DNA from 4 places in the Pseudomonas vesperimontis genome. Region 4 is predicted to be linked to each of the others. Evidence: predicted binding sites of a transcription regulator. Region 4 holds the regulator's gene; each other region holds the start of a gene.

Region 1 (4,178 bases), 1.8 Mb from region 4:
GTCGACAAAATGCGCGCCGGGGATATGCCCAGCGCTGTAGCGTGCTTGGCTGGTCAAATCGAGCAAAATCAGCTCAGGTGCTTGCAGGCGACTGGCCAGCTGGGCAGGCTCGATCAGTAAGGGCAACTCAGCGAAAGCGCTCATGCCGCGTCTCTGTTGATTGGGTGAGCGCCGATTGTAGCGGAAAGCCTAGCGCGCGCGGTTAGCAAAGCTGGCCAGCGCGCGCTCAATGCATTGCACGGTTTTGCCAAAGCCCTGCACGCCGGCATCGCTCAGAGCCATGCCGCCTTGGTCGGTGAAAATCAGCATGACTACACGGTTGTTGCTGGCAATTGAGCGAATCATCAGGTGTTCACTGGGGAACAGGCTCTTAAGCGCGCCGGGCAACAGGGCTGAAAACTGCGCCATATTGGCTGGGCTTAACCTGAGCTGCGCTGGCGCACTGAGCAGGCGACGCAGCACCTGGCTTTGCTGTGGGTCGAGACTGAGGCTGGCGGCTGCTTTATCCAGGCCACTGTATTGTTGGGTGACCAGGCGCGTGTGGTTGCGGTCCGCCAGTAAGATCAGCACACGCTGCATGCCACAGGCCTGGATGGCTTGGTTGGCGCAGGCGGTGAGTTGCAGCACGTTGGTGAAGGCACTGGGTTGTGCCAGTAAGTGCGCGCATTGCTGGCGCCACTCGCTGACGACAGGGGCCTTCGGCGGCTCCACTGCGGTTTTCAGGTGCCGCGCCTGCCATGGCCAGATCAAAGCTTCGGCGGGGTGCCAGAGGCTGCTGTCTGGCTGTTGGCGGGCACTGTTAACAGCGTTCTGGTGCAGTAACTGCTGCACCTGATCGAGTGGCAGTTGCAGGAATAAACCGATCAGGCGCTGCCAGCGCAGGCTATGCCGGCTGTTCCAGGCGTAGTGCGCGGTAATCGCTAAGCCGTTTGCCAGCAAAATCGTGTTGGCTGGCTGGGTCAACCAGCGCCGCAGCTCAGTGTCGGCGTCCAAGTATTGTTGCTGGTGCAGCGGATGTTCATTGTCGCGAGCAATGTGCAGCGCTTTGACCAGCAGGCGCCGATCATTGACCAGCAGGCGATAGCCCTGAGTTACCCACTCAGGCAACCGCCACTGCTCGCTGAGGGCTAGACACAGTGTCAACAACGGCACGCCCAATAACTCGCGCTCGACCTTGGCTGCCGCTTCACCCTTGACCAATACCCGCTGCTCCCATGCCTCGAACAGCTCAGGATGGGCCGCGAGCAGGGCCCAGATCGGTGCTAGGAATAGTTGGCTGCCCCAGTGCACTTCCTGCCACAAACGGGCTAAGCGACCTCCGAACAGGCCATTGGCTTGGTGGCTGGCATGCTGGCTGATCAGTTGGATTTGTCGCAGTGCCTCAGGCAGTTCTTGCTCGGGCAGGGCAGGCATGCGGTTGAGCAGCGCTTCAGTGCGTTTGATGCCGATGCGGCTGATGGCGGCTTCGAGGTTTTCGGTTTGTTCGCTGAGGCCACTGCTCTTGTGATTGGCTTCACGCAGCACGCTAAGAGCAAGGGCTGGGCAACCTCGCATCAACTCTGCCAGCTCGCGCATCGAGCGATTGCTGTCCGCCAGGGCGTGCCGCAGCTTTTGCAGGCTGTCGAGTGAGGCAGGCAATAGCTGGTTGTCTAGCTGCTTGAGCCAGGCACTCAGGGTACGCGGATAGGGAATGGGCTTTTGCATGCGGGTTGAGACAAGCTGGCTTTTGACCTTAACTGGCTATAGTCTCGCGCAAAACTCCCGATAAATAGAAGGGTTGTTTTGCGCAACACCTTTTTACCCTCTCTGGCTAGCCTCTTTATATGATTAAAATCATCGGAATTATTGTCGTTTTCGCCTCTGTATTGGGGGGGTTTATCCTCTCCGGCGGTAAGTTTATGGCGCTGGTCCATCCCTTCGAAATTCTCATTATCGGCGGCGCCGCATTGGGTGCATTTTTGCAGGCCAACCCCGGCAGCGCCTTTATGCATGTATTCAAAAAGTCGCTGAGCATGTTCAGCTCGCGTTTTACCCACGCCTACTACCTTGAAGTGCTCAAGCTGCTTTATGAGATTCTTAACAAAAGCCGCCGCGAAGGCATGATGGCCATCGAGGCTGACGTGGAAGACCCGCCGGCCAGCCCAATTTTCAGCAAGTACCCCGGCATCCTCAAAGATAAGCAGATGACCGCTTTCATCTGTGATTACCTGCGCATCATGTCGTCCGGCAACATGGCTCCGCATGAACTGGAAGGCTTGTTTGACATGGAAATCGCCAGTCTTAAGGAAGACATTGAGCACCCAGCCCATGCTGTCGCCAAAGTAGCCGACGGTATGCCGGCGATGGGTATCGTGGCGGCGGTGTTGGGTATCGTGATTACCATGTCGATTCTCGCGACGGCTGACAACGCTGAGATTGGGCAAAAGGTGGGTACCGCTCTGGTCGGTACATTCTTCGGTATTTTGGCCTCCTACGGTTTCTTCGGTCCTCTGGCTGCGGCGCTTGAGCACGATGCCAAAGAGGAGTTAAACGTGTACGAAGCGATCAAGGCCGGCTTGGTGGCTTCGGCTTCAGGCATGCCGCCATCATTGGCGGTCGAGTTCTCCCGCAAGGTGCTGTACCCGGCGCATCGGCCAAGCTTTGCTGAGCTTGAACAAGCAATGCGTGGGAGCTAAGACGGCGCATGGAGAATAACCAGCCGATAATCGTCAAGCGCATCAAGAAGGTTGCCGGTGGCCATCACGGTGGCGCTTGGAAAATCGCTTTCGCTGACTTTGCCACGGCAATGATGGCGTTCTTTCTGGTGATGTGGCTGATGACAACGGCCACTCCCGAGCAAAAGAAGCTGATTTCGGGTTACTTCCAAGACCCCGTAGGTTTTTCGGAAAGCGCCAGCCCGTATGTGATTGACTTGGGCGGCACGCCAACGCCTGCGCCGGACCGCACCCTCAACGATGTGCCGCAGGATGAGAAAACCCCAGCTGAGGATGTGCAGGCTGAGGTTGATAAGTTGCAGGCTGAATCGGTAGCCGAAGAAGTTGAGCGCGAGCGCTTAGAGCTGCTGCTGCAAGAGCTGCAGAACAAGGTTGAGGAAAACCCTCAGCTGCAGAATTTTAAAGACCAGATCCTCTTCGAAATTACTCAAGATGGGCTGCGTATCCAAATTATGGATGCTGAGAACCGTCCCATGTTTGCCTCGGGTAGCGGGGAATTACGGCCTTATTTCGAGGATATTCTGCTGGCGCTGACGGACACCATTTCCGCCGTGCCAAACAAAATCAGCCTCAGCGGGCACACCGACGCTTCGCCTTTTGTCGGGCGAGGCGGCTACGGTAACTGGGAGCTGTCGTCTGATCGGGCTAATGCGGCGCGGCGTGTACTGATCGCCGGCGGGTACAGCGACGAGCAAGTCGCGCGGGTGGTGGGGTATGCATCGTCGGCGCTGTTTGATCGGGAAGACCCACTTAACCCCATTAATCGACGTATCGACATCGTGGTGCTGACCAAGAAGGCTCAGCGCGCGATCGAAGGCGATACCGGCACAGGCGCACCGGCAGAGCCTGGCGTAACGCCTGTTGCACCTGATGCTGGCGCACCCGCACCCGCACCCGCACCCGCTGCTGAGCCGTTATTGGACGGCCAATTACGTGAGCGACTGAATATATTCGAGGAAGGCGTGCTGCAATTCGATCAGCCCGCCGAGTGAGGGCTGAGGTAAACAAGGCCGCGATGTGTCGCGGCCTTGTTGTTGATGGCCTGCCATCCTGCGGGCCGTCGCGGCGCGACGTTAGAAATCGCTCCGGCGATTTTTTCAGTACTGGATTTCTGGCAGGCTGGCCAAGATTTGCCGGTAACTGGCCATGCGCTGCGGATGTAAACGGCCGTCTTCCAAGGCCTTGAGCAGGGCGCAGCCTGGCTCACGGTCATGTTTGCAGTCGCGGAAGCGGCATTGGCCGATCAGTTCATGGAACTCGATAAACCCAGCCTCAACATCATCGCGGCTGACATGCACCAGGCCGAATTCGCGGATGCCGGGTGAGTCAATCAGCTCGCCGCCACCGGGGAAGTGAAACAGCCGGGCGGTGGTGGTGGTGTGAGTGCCCAAGCCAGACTGCTCTGAAAGCGGGCCAACGCGGATGTCGACATCGGGCAGCAGGCTGTTAACCAGCGATGATTTG
Region 2 (4,178 bases), 300 kb from region 4:
AAGTCGTGCCGTGCGCGAAGTGTTTGGTGCCAAAGCGCCAGCCATCAGCTCAACCAAGAGCCTGTCTGGTCACTCGCTTGGCGCGGCTGGGGTGCAGGAAGCGATCTATTGCATGTTGATGATGGAAGGTAACTTTATCGCCGGCTCGGTCAACATCGATGAAATTGACCCAGAAATAGCCGACCTGCCAATCCAGCGCAGCACCGTCGAGAACGCCCAACTCGACACCGTGATGAGCAACAGCTTTGGCTTCGGCGGCACCAACGCAACCTTAGTACTCAAGCGCTGGGCGGGTAAATAAACCAACGCTTGTTTTGCATGTAAAAAGGCCACCGTGAGGTGGCCTTTTTCGTTGGTGGTGCGGCAAGCATTTTTGCTACCGCTTGCGTGGCGTGAGTCAGTGACGACACCGTAGGTAGATAAAGCACCCTGAACTGACGGGTTACGACGCAGCCAGATGTGCATCAGTCGACAACACATCTGCTGACGCCTAGCCCACCCCGATCCCAAGGTCGGCATTAGGCGGGTAAGCCAAGATCAAATCGAGAAGCGCGCCACCAACGCCGTTAGGTCAACGGCGAGACGTGACAGCTCCTGGCTGGCGGCCGAGGTTTGGTTGGCCCCAGCAGATGACTGCATCGACAGGTCGCGGATGTTGACCAAGTTGCGGTCCACTTCACGTGCCACCTGGGCTTGTTCTTCTGCTGCGCTGGCAATCACCAGGTTACGCTCGTTGATCTGTGAAATAGCCACTGCGATTTCATCCAGCGCCTGCCCGGCGGCCTTGGCTACATCCAGGGTCGAACGCGCTCGGCTGTTGCTGTTTTGCATGGCGTTTACGGCTCTATCAGTACCCTGCTGAATGCCGCCGACCATCTGTTCAATTTCCTGAGTTGATTGCTGGGTACGGTGTGCCAGCGCTCGAACTTCATCCGCCACCACAGCAAAACCCCGCCCAGCATCACCTGCGCGCGCGGCTTCAATCGCGGCGTTGAGCGCTAATAAGTTGGTTTGTTCGGCAATCGAGCGAATCACATCCAAGACTTTGCTGATATCACGCACCTTACCTGCCAGTTGTTCAACCTCGGAGGCAGTGCTGGTGACGTCTTCAGCCAAGGAACTGATTGAATCAACGGTCTGGCGCACTTGCTCGCGGCCATGCTGCGCGGTGCGGTTGGACTCTTTAGACGCCTCAGAGGTGCTGACGGCATTGCGCGCTACTTCTTCTGATGCACTGGTCATCTCATTGACAGCGGTAGCAGCCTGCTCGATTTCATCGTTCTGCTGGTGCAAACCACGGGTGGAGTCCTCTGTCACCGCACTCAGCTCCTCAGAGGCGGAGGCCAGTTGCGTTGAAGAGTCGGCAATACCCTGAATGGTGCTGCGCAGACTCTGTTGCATGGTTTTTAGCGCACCCAACAAGCGCGCCGGTTCATCGCTGCCTTGCACCTCAATTGATTGAGTGAGGTTACCGCTCGCCACCACTTCGGCCACCCGCACCGCTTCAGCCAGCGGTGCGACGATGCTGCGGGTCAGCAGCATCGCCAGAATCACGGTTAGGCCCAGCGCCAAAGCTATAACGGCAATCACCCACAAGCGCGCGCTGACAAACACCTGGTTAGACTTTTCCACCGCAGCGGTGGCGCCAATTTGGTTAATTCCCGCAAGCTCAATTAACGTCTTGGTCATGCTGTCGGCGTGGCCATTAAGCGCACCGTTAGCTATCGCCAAAGCTGCATCCAAATCGTTCTGGCGGACCGCCTGTACAATCTGCCGCTGCTCGCGTAGATAATTACCTTCCGCCTGGGTGAAACGCTGATAGCTCGCTTTTTCTTCAGGCGAAGAAATATATTTCTCATAATTATCTTTTGACTTAGCCAAGGCGCCATAGAGATCTTCAATCTTAGACAAATTAGCCGTAGCCATGCTTTCATCAGTATTGAGCATTAAACGCAGGGTCATTGCTCGAAGGCGCAGCACATCCTGGCTTAGTTCGCCCACACCTATAATGCTAGGCAGCCATTTACTTTTAACTTTATCGGCCTGCGTGTTCATTTCAGCCATTTGCAGCAGCGAAAAGCTGCCAAGCAATAGCACCAGCAGGGCTACCAAACCAAAGCCGAGCGTCGCTCTGGGTGCAATGTTAAGGTTTCTGAGTGTCATGGATGGCAGCCCTACAAAGTTTATGGTTATTAGTTGTTTAGTTGATGGGTTCAGTGCTGGCCTTAAGTAACACGGCTCTAAGTACGCTATCGACTGTGCGGTGTGATTCTTGAAGCTTTGCATATAAAAAACCCGAGCCAGGCTCGGGTTGGTAGTTGTAACTGACCCTACATCAGCGCACGGTAAAACGCTGCTCAACCAGCTTGCGGTCATCTTGAAACACCATAAAGTGCCATTCGCCAGGCACCACTTCATGCGCTTCAGTAAATTCAAAGGCCATGACTTCTTTCGCCGCATCAGTGACCAGCTTTTGCGTGACGACAAATTTGTCATGGCGTTTGCCGTCTGGGGTGACCACGCCTGGCGTGAGGTAGAGCAGAGTCAGCGGCGAGTCGCCTACCATTTTGCCCGCAAGGCTATAACGCAGACCAAATTTACTGCCCAGCTTGGCCGGGATCACCGCGCCCGACTCGATGACCTGATTGTTGCGGGCTAGCACCCGCTCACCGGCCTGAAAGTCTTGATAATCGTTGACGAAAATGCCGTATTCGACCGGGCCTTCTAGCTGAACGTCGGCCAGCGCCAAGCTGCTGCTCAATACAAGTGCAATGACACTACTTAAAGCAATGGGGTGCATGTTGCGCTCCTTTTTAGATGAGCGCGAGCCTATGACATCGGTGTGACAAGGCGATGACACGCTCACTCTGCGAGCTCGGCCTGCACCTTACGTGGCAGCACGGCGAGGAAATTATCGCGCGCCACCTGCTGGGCGACATCCTCAGGTAGGGCGTCGAGAAACGGCTTAAAGCCCGTCATATTTTCGGCCAAGCCATTAAAGCGGCCAACCACATCAGAACCCAACATAAACCGCGCCGGGTAGCTGCTGACCAATTTTACCCAAGCCGGATCAGGCTTACCCTCGGCATCCAGCAGGTAAGGCTGGAGCAGGGTCCAAGACAGGTCGATATACAGATTGGGATACTGCTCGATCATTCGCTGCAGCGTCGGCAAGAGAAATTTCAATTTTTGCTGATGCCGATGAATTTCCATGCTGGTGCCAGCATGCGCCCAGATAAAACGCACATGTGGATGGTTGCGCAGTGGGTCTTCAATTTCCTGCAAGTACAGCGGGTTGCGCTCACGCTTAGAGGTGATGTTGGAATGCAGCATCACCGGCAGGTCATACTCGGCGGCCAGATGAAAAACACGCGCCAGTGCCTCGTTATTGGCACGCGGGGTATCGCCATTGATGAGCGCGGTGAGGTCATCGTGGCGGGTAAATACCTCACCTATGCCCTGCCAAAGCCCGGGGTCAAGTTCGAGCATGCGACGGATGTGCGCGTCGGCATTCTTATCATTCGGGTTAAAGCCTGATAAAAACGGGTGCAGTCGCTTGCGCTGCTCGGCTGGCACTTGCTTGTAAGCATGTGCCACCAGCACATCAGTGGCGCTGTACCAATAGGCGTCAGCATCGTCGCCGGCGTAGTAACGTGGCCGCTTGGGCTCATCTTCATGCCACTTCTTCGCCACCGGAATACCAGAGAGCATCACATGCTCGATGTTACCGGCGGCCATTTGCTCAAACAGCTCGGTCATGCCGGCGCTTTCCTGAAAGAAATCGACGTAGTGCAGGTGGGCATCGCTGTAACGATACTCCCGGGCCTGGGCGCACTGAGCGGTGAGGCCTAGGATCAAGGCGAAACTGATTCGTAGGGCATGCAAGTGGGTGTCCTCCTGACAGACTAAGCACATAGACTCCACGTATTAAACGCAAGTTCATCCCGCTTTGTCCTCCAGCTGGCAACTCACGAGCCGAGTTACAGCTATCGCACCGCCGGCTGCACGCTGGCGGAGAAGTTTTGTTTCACTGCCAAGACATCCAAACAGCACGTGCTCGGGTATAACCTTCGGCACGCTCACACATTCAGGAACCCGTGCATGGCGCAGCCGTTGTTTGATTACGAAAGCCATCTTGAGGCCTGTGCTCAGCAGGACGAACGCGCATTCCAGGCGCT
Region 3 (4,178 bases), 1.8 Mb from region 4:
AAAGTTTTCGGCTTGGCGTAACCGCATTCAAAATGACGGGCATTGGCTGCGCTTTTTGGCAACGACTGAAAGCAAACCGCGCTGGGCTGAGCGGCCTTGGTTGGCGTTGGCGCTGCTGGTGCTGCTGCCACTGTTAGGGTTAGGGCTGATTCTGCAGCTGCTAGAACCTGTGGCTTATGGCTGGCTGGTTTTGCCAGTGCATCTGTTGGTGGTGATTTACAGCTTGGGTCGTGGTGATTTGCTCGCCGCGCTTGGGCCGTTTCGTGACAGCTGGCGCCGAGGCGATGCTGAGGCGGCGTATCTAGTTGCCCGACGCGATTTAGCATTGGAAGCAGATGACGAAGGCACATTGCTGCATAGCGTGCAGGGCTATTTGGTTTGGCAGGCGTACCAGAGCTTTTTTGCGGTGATATTTTGGTACGCGCTGTTAGGGCCTTTGGCGGCGTTGGCCTATCGGCTGATTGCCCTGACCTGCGAGCATGCCACTGCGCCTGCTTTGCGTGAGGCTGCCGCACAAGTGCGCCACGGGTTCGACTGGTTGCCGGTGCGCGTGTTGGCCGCGAGCTTCGCCTTGGTCGGTAACTTTGCTGGGGTTAGCCGCACGTTACTGCATGAGCTGCTCAGTTGGGATATCAGCGCCGCGCAGTTGGTGACTAACACGGCGCGCGCCGCTGGCGAGATACCCGAGCCGGTGATTGGCGAGGCTGGGGTCAGCAGTTTGGACGGTCTCTGGCAATTGTTGGTGCGCGCGGCGGTGTTCTGGTACGCGGGCTTTGCTGTGTGGACCCTGCTTATTTGATCTATTCGCTCCATAGCCATGCAGCACCGCGCACACCGCTGGAGTCGCCATGTTGGGCCTGTAACAGGCGTGTATTGACCTTGTCGGAGAAGACATAGCGCGGCAGCAATGGCGCAACTTCAGCGTAAAGCGCGGCGCTGTTAGAAAGGCCGCCGCCGAGGACGATGACATACGGGTCAATCAGGTTAATCACCGAGGCCAGGCCGCGCGCCAGTTGGTCGCAATAACGAGTGAAGGCCAGTTGTGCTGCTGGATTGCCGGCCTCAGCTGCGCTGACTAAGGCGCTCGCAGCCATGCCAAGGCCACTGCGCGCGGCCCAGCCCGGGCCGCTTAAAAAGGTTTCGATGCAGTCATCTTGGCCGCAGTAGCAACGCCGGGCTGGGCCGTCCTCGCTGCGCCGCCATGGCAGGGGGTTATGCCCCCATTCTCCGGCAATGGCATTCGGGCCGCTGAGCAGTTGCCGATTCACCACAAGTCCGCCACCGACGCCGGTGCCAAGAATTACCCCGAAGACACTAGCCGCCCCAGCTCCGGCGCCGTCACAGGCCTCTGAAAGGGCAAAGCAATCGGCGTCATTGGCTAGGCGCACGGGGCGTTGCAGGCGCTGCTCAAGATCACCCTGCAAGTCTTGGCCAATCAGGCATTGCGAGTTGGCGTTTTTGATACGGCCATGGTCGGGGGAGCGTGTGCCGGGGATGCCAACACCGACGCTGCCGCGACAGCCTAGCTCGCGCTCGCAGGCTTCGACCAAATCGGCGATCTTGCTGACGGTTTGTGGATAATCACCTTGTGGCGTCGGCATGCGTCGGCGTAATACTTGGCGACCGTTGTCGAGGGCGATGATTTCGATTTTGCTGCCACCCAGATCAATGCCCAGCTTTAGAGGTGTGTGCATAGTTAACCTTAAGTTACAGAGGTTGAAGTCGATAAGGGGTATACATGAGTATGAGCTCGGTTGCGGTTGTGCGACATTGGTCACGCTAATCTGCGCCTATCTACCGAGCGAATCCAAATGCCGCAGGTCGAGCTGTAATGTATACCTAGGGTGCCATCTGCCAAGCTGTGCGGCCCACGTGTAAACCGGCACAACAATAATTAGAACTGGAGACGTCCTGTGAAGACCGTGTTGTATCCGGCCATTGTGCTGATGAATCGCCTTAGTTTCGGCATGAAATTCAGTTTGATCAGCGTGCTGTTTTTTCTGCCCATGCTGGTCACCAATTTCTATCTCGTACGAGACTCCTACCGACAATTTGTCAGCACTCAGGCGGCGCTTGAGAGCATTGATCTGCTGGGCGAAAGCCTGACATTGCGGCGCAACATTGAAGACTTTGTCGACTTAAGCGAGATCAACTCAGTGATCGGCCAGTCCGGTCAGGCGGGTGATCTTGATGCGCGCGCGGCGACCCTTCACAAAACCATTGCCAGCTCGCTGCAGGGCATGGCGGCGGTGGTCCGCGAAGCGGAACAGGTTGATGAGTTCAATGCCAAGCGCGATGAACTGATCGCCGAGCTGGCGGCCGTGCAAAACGAGTCGTCCGTGCAAGGCAAAATCGCCTTAGCGGAAAAACTGCTGGGTTCCTCGCAAGTGTTTATCAAGCTGATCGCCAGCCAAGCCGGTTTGAGCCAAGACCGTCAGGGCTCAGTGCGGCAGATGATTGAGCTGATCAGCGTGGCCACGCCGAAGGTCACTGAGGCGCTGAGTGAAGGGCGGGCAATCGGTGCCTACTCGTTAGGCCAGGGCTTCCTTAACTCCGCATCCAGCACCACTTTTGATGAGCTGTTGTTGGACTTGGAAAAGCTCCACGCCGAGTACGGTTTGAGTTTGCAAGCCACGCTCAATGCCAGCCCACAGGCTCGCACCGAGTTGGCCGGCCAAGCAGCAAGCAGCTTGGATACGTTAAAAACCATGGCGGTCTTGTTTGAGGACAAAGTGGTAATCGCCGACACGCTGGACATGCCGTGGGCGCAGTACTACAGCGACGTCAGTGCGGCAATGGCGCAAACCTATGAGCTCAATAGCGCTGTGCTGGCGTACCTCGATAAGCGATTGCAGGTGCGTTTGGAAGAGAACCGCGTGCAGATGGCGCTGCTGGTAGCGGCTCTGTTGGTGGTTTTTCTGCTGATTCTCTATCTGTATGGCGGCTTCTATGTGTCGATCCGCACCACGCTTAAAAGCCTTGGTCAGGTGATGAACCAGGTGGCTGCCGGCGACATGACGGTCAGCTTCAAGCCGCAAAGCCGCGATGAACTGGGCGAGCTGGGCCAAGTCTTTAATGAAACGGTGAGTAAGATTCACCAGTTGATTGAACGCGTCGGTCAGACGGTGGTTGAAGTTGAGCGTCAAGCCGTTCGGGTGCAGCAGGTTTCCGAGGAAAGTAACCAAGCGGTAGCGGGCCAGCGCGGGCAGATTGATCAAGTGGCCACGGCCATGAATGAAATGTCGGCAACCGCTCAGGAAGTGGCGAGCAGTGCTGCCGCGGCGGTGAGCAGCGCGCAGAGTGTTAATGATGAAACGGTCAGCGGCCGCGCACTGGTTGAGTTGCAAGTGGGTAGCATCCAGCGTTTAGCTGGGGAAATTGACCAGTCCATGACGGTGATTAACAAGCTGGCCACTGACAGCGCCTCGATCAGTCAGGTGCTGGATGTGATTAAGGGCATTGCCGAGCAGACCAACTTGCTGGCGCTAAACGCTGCCATCGAGGCCGCCCGAGCGGGTGAGCAGGGGCGCGGTTTTGCCGTGGTCGCCGATGAGGTGCGCAATTTGGCTAAGCGCACTCAGCAGTCCACCCAAGAGATTGAGGCAATGATCGCTAAGCTGCAAAGCGGTGTAGGCGCGGCGGTTAAGTCGATGAGTTCCAGTCACAAAATGGCAGACAACACGGTGAGTGAATCTGACAAGGTGCAGCAGGCGCTGGAGAATATCCTCGGCGCAGTCGGCATGATTGTTGACCAGAACCAGCAAATCGCCACGGCCGCCGAAGAGCAAACGGCCGTGGCCCACGATATCGACCAGAACATTGTTGAGATCAGCCAGGCGGGTGAGCGCACCGCCGAAGGTGCCAGCCATACCGAGCAGGCCAGTCGCGAGCTGTCTGGTTCGGTGGCACAGTTGAAACAGCTGATCAGCGCGTTCCGCGTCTGATAAAGGTTTAACTTGAATACAGCCCGCCACCTTGGAGGGCTTTTTTATTCGCGATCCATAAGCTCGTTCAAGCGCGCTCGGCCATCGCTGAGAGTGCAACTGAGGTGGCCGCTGTGCGGGTTTCGACCCCGAGTTTGATGTAAACGTGCTCCAAATGTTTGTTCACTGTGCGCGGGCTGAGGCCGAGAATATCGCCAATATCTCGGTTGGTTTTGCCGCAAGCCACCCAGCGCA
Region 4 (4,178 bases):
ACTTCAGGCGCTACAAACTGACCCTTACCATGCAGCTGGTCGAGCAACGATTCAAATTCATCATCGGTAATTTCATCGCCACTGGCCGCGCTGGCCGCCGGCGCCTGCACATTATCCAGGGAGCCGAGTAACTGCTCGAACTCAGTGTCAGTTATGTCGTCAGCGACTGGCTCAGGTTCGGGTGCTGCAATCGCGTCAGGCAACGCGCTATCATCGGCGCCGCCTGGTTCAGCCATACGCGCCAAAGCGGCTAGTAACTCAGGGGTAGCAGGAGTCAGGCTGGTACGTTCGCGTACCTCAGTGAACATACTGGTGACGGCATCCAGTGCTTCCAGCACCACGTCCATCAATGCGGAGTCGACGCGTCGCTCACCCTTGCGCAGGATGTCGAAGACGTTTTCTGCGATGTGACAGCATTCCACCAACTCATTGAGCTGGAGAAACCCGGCACCGCCTTTGACCGTATGAAAACCGCGGAAAATAGCATTTAGCAGATTCTTATCGTCGGGTCGACTTTCCAGCTCTACAAGCTGTTCAGACAACAGTTCAATAATCTCGCCGGCCTCTACCAGGAAGTCCTGAAGGATTTCTTCATCGGCGCCGAAGCTCATAAGACGTGCTCCTAAAATCCCAGACTGGAAAGCAGGTCGTCGACATCATCTTGATTAGATGCGACGTCTTCACGCTTATCGGCATGAATCTGCGGACCTTCACCATGGGAAGGTTCTTTTTGTTTTTCTTGTTCGGCGCGGAGCATCTCGCGGTTGTGCTCAATGCCGGCAAACTGATCCACTTGGCTGGCCATTAGCACCAGTTTCAGCAGGTTACTTTCAACTTCAGTGACCAACTGGGTGACGCGTTTAATCACCTGCCCTGTTAAGTCCTGAAAATCTTGGGCCAGCATGATGTCGTTCAGATTGGCCGACAGTTTGGCGCCATCACGCTCGCTGCGATCGAGAAACGACTCAACCCGTTTAGCCAACTCACGAAAGTTGTCAGCGCTCATCTCGCGGCGCATAAATCGCCCCCAGTCAGCACTTAAACTATGCGCTTCATCGCTAAAACCATTGACCAGCGGGGTACTTTGCTCGACCAAGTCCATGGTGCGATTAGCCGCTTTCTCGGTCATCGTCACCACGTAATTCAAACGTTCAGTGGCATCGGTGATTTGTGAAACCTCGGTAGCATGCGGCATACGAGGGTCGAGTTGGAAATTGACGATGGCGTTATGCAGCTCTCGGGTCAGCTTGCCGACCTCATGATACAAGCCACGGTCGCGCGCCTTGTTCAGGTCATGTATCAGCTGTACCGCTTCACCAAAGTTGCCACGTTCAAGGCTGTCTACCAGTTGGCGAGCACTGTGTTTCAAGGACGACTCAAGATCACCCTGAGCGGAATCATTATGTTCCATAGAACCCTCATGGCAGACATCAGCCGTTGACGCGCTCGAAGATTTTCTCAATCTTCTCTTTAAGTACCTGAGCAGTGAACGGCTTAACTACATAACCGTTAACACCCGCTTGGGCGGCCTCGATGATCTGATCGCGCTTGGCTTCTGCCGTGACCATCAGTACCGGCAGCGTTTTTAGGCGATCATCCGCACGCACAGCGCGCAGCAAGTCGATACCGGTCATGCCAGGCATGTTCCAGTCCGTGACCAAAAAGTCAAAACTGCCGCTTTGCAGCATCGGCAGCGCCGTTACGCCGTCATCCGCTTCGGCGGTGTTGGTAAACCCCAAATCACGCAAGAGGTTCTTAATGATTCGTCGCATCGTTGAAAAGTCATCAACGATGAGGATTTTCATGTTCTTGTCCAAGTCGACCTCCGTACAGTCCCAAACGCACCCAGCGACCTGTGTGCGCCTTTAATCGTGAAATCGGCGAGCATTAACGTGCAATTCAGCGGGCACGCCATTCAGCTAGGCGGGCACGCAAGCGAGCAGCACACTGACTGTGTAACTGGCTTACTCGTGACTCGCTAACCCCCAACACTGCACCAATCTCTTTTAGATTTAATTCTTCATCGTAATACAGTGCTAACACTAGGCGCTCGCGCTCTGGCAAGCCAGCAATGGCATCTGCTAGGGCCGCTTGAAAACGTTGATCTTCCAAATCACGAGAGGGTTCAAGGTGATTGCTGCCAGCATCCTCATCCATCGCGCCGTGCTCGCCGTCCTGCAACAGGTCGTCGAAGCTGAATAGGCGGCTGCCTAGCGTGTCGCCAAGAATGCCGTAGTAATCTTCAAGACTCAATTCTAGTTCGGCCGCAACCTCTTGATCTTTAGCGTCTCGACCCGTTCTGGCCTCAACTTTCCTAATCGCGTCACTGACCATGCGGCTATTACGGTGCACCGAACGCGGCGCCCAATCACCTTTGCGCACCTCGTCAAGCATGGAGCCACGTATGCGGATGCCCACAAACGTCTCGAAACTGGCTCCTTTGCTGGAATCGTATTTTTTTGAAGCTTCAAGTAGGCCGATCATCCCGGCTTGAATCAAATCGTCAACCTGCACATTGGCCGGTAAGCGCGCCAGCAGGTGATAGGCAATGCGTTTGACCAGAGGCGCGTAGCGCTCGATCAACTGGTGCTGTGCGTCTTGCGCCTGCGCCTTGCTATACATACGTAGTCCAGAGGCTGCTGTCATAGGGCCGCGTCTGCGAGCGGTTGTTGCACCAAACGCTCAACGAAAAATTCCAAATGCCCGCGCGGGTTAGCGGGTAGCGGCCATGCGTCAACTTTTTGCGCGATGGCTTTAAACGCCAGCGCGCACTTGGAGCGCGGGAAGGCTTCGTAAACCGCGCGCTGCTTCTGTACCGCCTTGCGCACGGACTCATCGTAAGGCACCGCACCGACATATTGCAGGGCAACATCGAGGAAACGGTCTGTGACTTTAGTCAGCTTAGCAAACAGGTTACGACCTTCTTGCGGGCTGTGAGCCATATTGGCTAAAACGCGAAAGCGATTCATGCCGTGGTCGCGGTTGAGCAATTTAATCAGGGCGTAGGCGTCGGTAATTGAGGTTGGCTCATCACACACGACCACCAGCACTTCCTGCGCTGCACGCACGAAGCTGACGACGCCATCACCAATTCCAGCAGCTGTGTCGATGATCAATACATCCAGGTTGTCGCTAATATCACTAAACGCTTGGATTAACCCGGCATGCTGCATAGGCGACAGCTGCACCATACTCTGAATACCTGAGGCCGCCGGGACAATGCGGATACCACCCGGGCCCTGCAACAACACATCGCGCAGATCACATTCGCCACTGATCACATCTTCCAGAGTGCGCTTGGCTGTCAGCCCCAACAACACGTCGACGTTGGCCAAGCCAAGGTCGGCGTCCAACAACATCACTCGCCGACCTAGATCAGCCAGAGCTATCGCCAGATTGACTGAGACGTTGGTCTTACCGACGCCACCCTTGCCGCCGGTCACCGCAATCACCTGTACGGGATGCATACCCATAATTTCTAACACCTTGTCTAACGTCGACTGGAGCCACTTGATCGGTTAAGTACCGTCCCACCTAACAGCATGGCGCTTAACTGACGCGCTGTGTGGGCTGCTGGTACAGGTCGGCAAACATCTCCGCCATCGTATCCTCGCTCGGTTCTTGGGTCGCCTGCAGCCCAACGGCTCGGCTGACCAATTGATGACTGCGCGGGATCTGCAGATCATCAGGAATACGTGGCCCATCAGTTAGGTAGGCTACCGGTAGACGCTGGCTAATAGCCAGACCTAAAACCTCACCCAAGCTGGTGGCCTCATCGGCCTTGGTGATAATGCAACCGCTCAAACCACAACGCTTGTAACTATGGTAGGCGGCTTTGAGCACTTGACTCTGACTGGTAGAGGCCATAACCAGATAATTTTTTGCATTAACGCCTCGACTGGCCAGGGTTTCCAGTTGCATACGCAACGCTGGATCATTAGCCGGGAGACCCGCTGTATCAATCAGCACCACCCGCTTACGCGCCAGCGGGGCAAGGGCTTGAGTCAAGGACTGGCCTGGATCAACCAAGGTGACGGGCACATTAAGAATACGACCCAAGGTTTTCAGTTGCTCCTGCGCACCGATGCGGTAGCTGTCCAAACTGACCAAGGCAATATGTTGCGCACCGTATTTAAGTACATAGCGTGCGGCGAGCTTGGCTAAGGTGGTGGTTTTAC

The links. The regulator FliA, encoded in region 4, starts transcription of late flagellar genes. The targets are predictions, from matches to a motif close to CTAAAGTTTNNNNNNNNNNNGCCGNTAA.
Region 1: the regulator FliA is predicted to act here: its motif matches at 1,741-1,768, upstream of motA (flagellar motor stator protein MotA).
Region 2: the regulator FliA is predicted to act here: its motif matches at 2,250-2,277, upstream of WF513_RS07320 (methyl-accepting chemotaxis protein).
Region 3: the regulator FliA is predicted to act here: its motif matches at 1,702-1,729, upstream of WF513_RS14480 (methyl-accepting chemotaxis protein).

The regions. Positions count from the first base shown of each region.
Region 1 covers NZ_CP149803.1:3,199,947-3,204,124, reverse strand. Annotated here, with positions in the region: gene WF513_RS15165 (rhodanese-like domain-containing protein) at 1-144, opposite strand, end outside; gene WF513_RS15160 (HDOD domain-containing protein) at 190-1,704, opposite strand; gene motA (flagellar motor stator protein MotA) at 1,824-2,675, shown strand; gene motB (flagellar motor protein MotB) at 2,684-3,706, shown strand; gene rsgA (small ribosomal subunit biogenesis GTPase RsgA) at 3,812-4,178, opposite strand, start outside.
Region 2 covers NZ_CP149803.1:1,523,369-1,527,546, reverse strand. Annotated here, with positions in the region: gene fabB (beta-ketoacyl-ACP synthase I) at 1-301, shown strand, start outside; gene WF513_RS07320 (methyl-accepting chemotaxis protein) at 538-2,163, opposite strand; gene WF513_RS07315 (DUF3859 domain-containing protein) at 2,336-2,800, opposite strand; gene WF513_RS07310 (amidohydrolase family protein) at 2,863-3,885, opposite strand; gene WF513_RS07305 (sigma-70 family RNA polymerase sigma factor) at 4,102-4,178, shown strand, end outside.
Region 3 covers NZ_CP149803.1:3,048,670-3,052,847, reverse strand. Annotated here, with positions in the region: gene ampE (regulatory signaling modulator protein AmpE) at 1-799, shown strand, start outside; gene WF513_RS14485 (ROK family protein) at 801-1,694, opposite strand; gene WF513_RS14480 (methyl-accepting chemotaxis protein) at 1,914-3,944, shown strand; gene WF513_RS14475 (response regulator) at 4,012-4,178, opposite strand, start outside.
Region 4 covers NZ_CP149803.1:1,223,960-1,228,137, reverse strand. Annotated here, with positions in the region: gene WF513_RS05795 (chemotaxis protein CheA) at 1-611, opposite strand, end outside; gene WF513_RS05790 (protein phosphatase CheZ) at 623-1,411, opposite strand; gene WF513_RS05785 (chemotaxis response regulator CheY) at 1,431-1,805, opposite strand; gene fliA (RNA polymerase sigma factor FliA) at 1,900-2,646, opposite strand; gene fleN (flagellar synthesis regulator FleN) at 2,643-3,473, opposite strand; gene flhF (flagellar biosynthesis protein FlhF) at 3,550-4,178, opposite strand, start outside.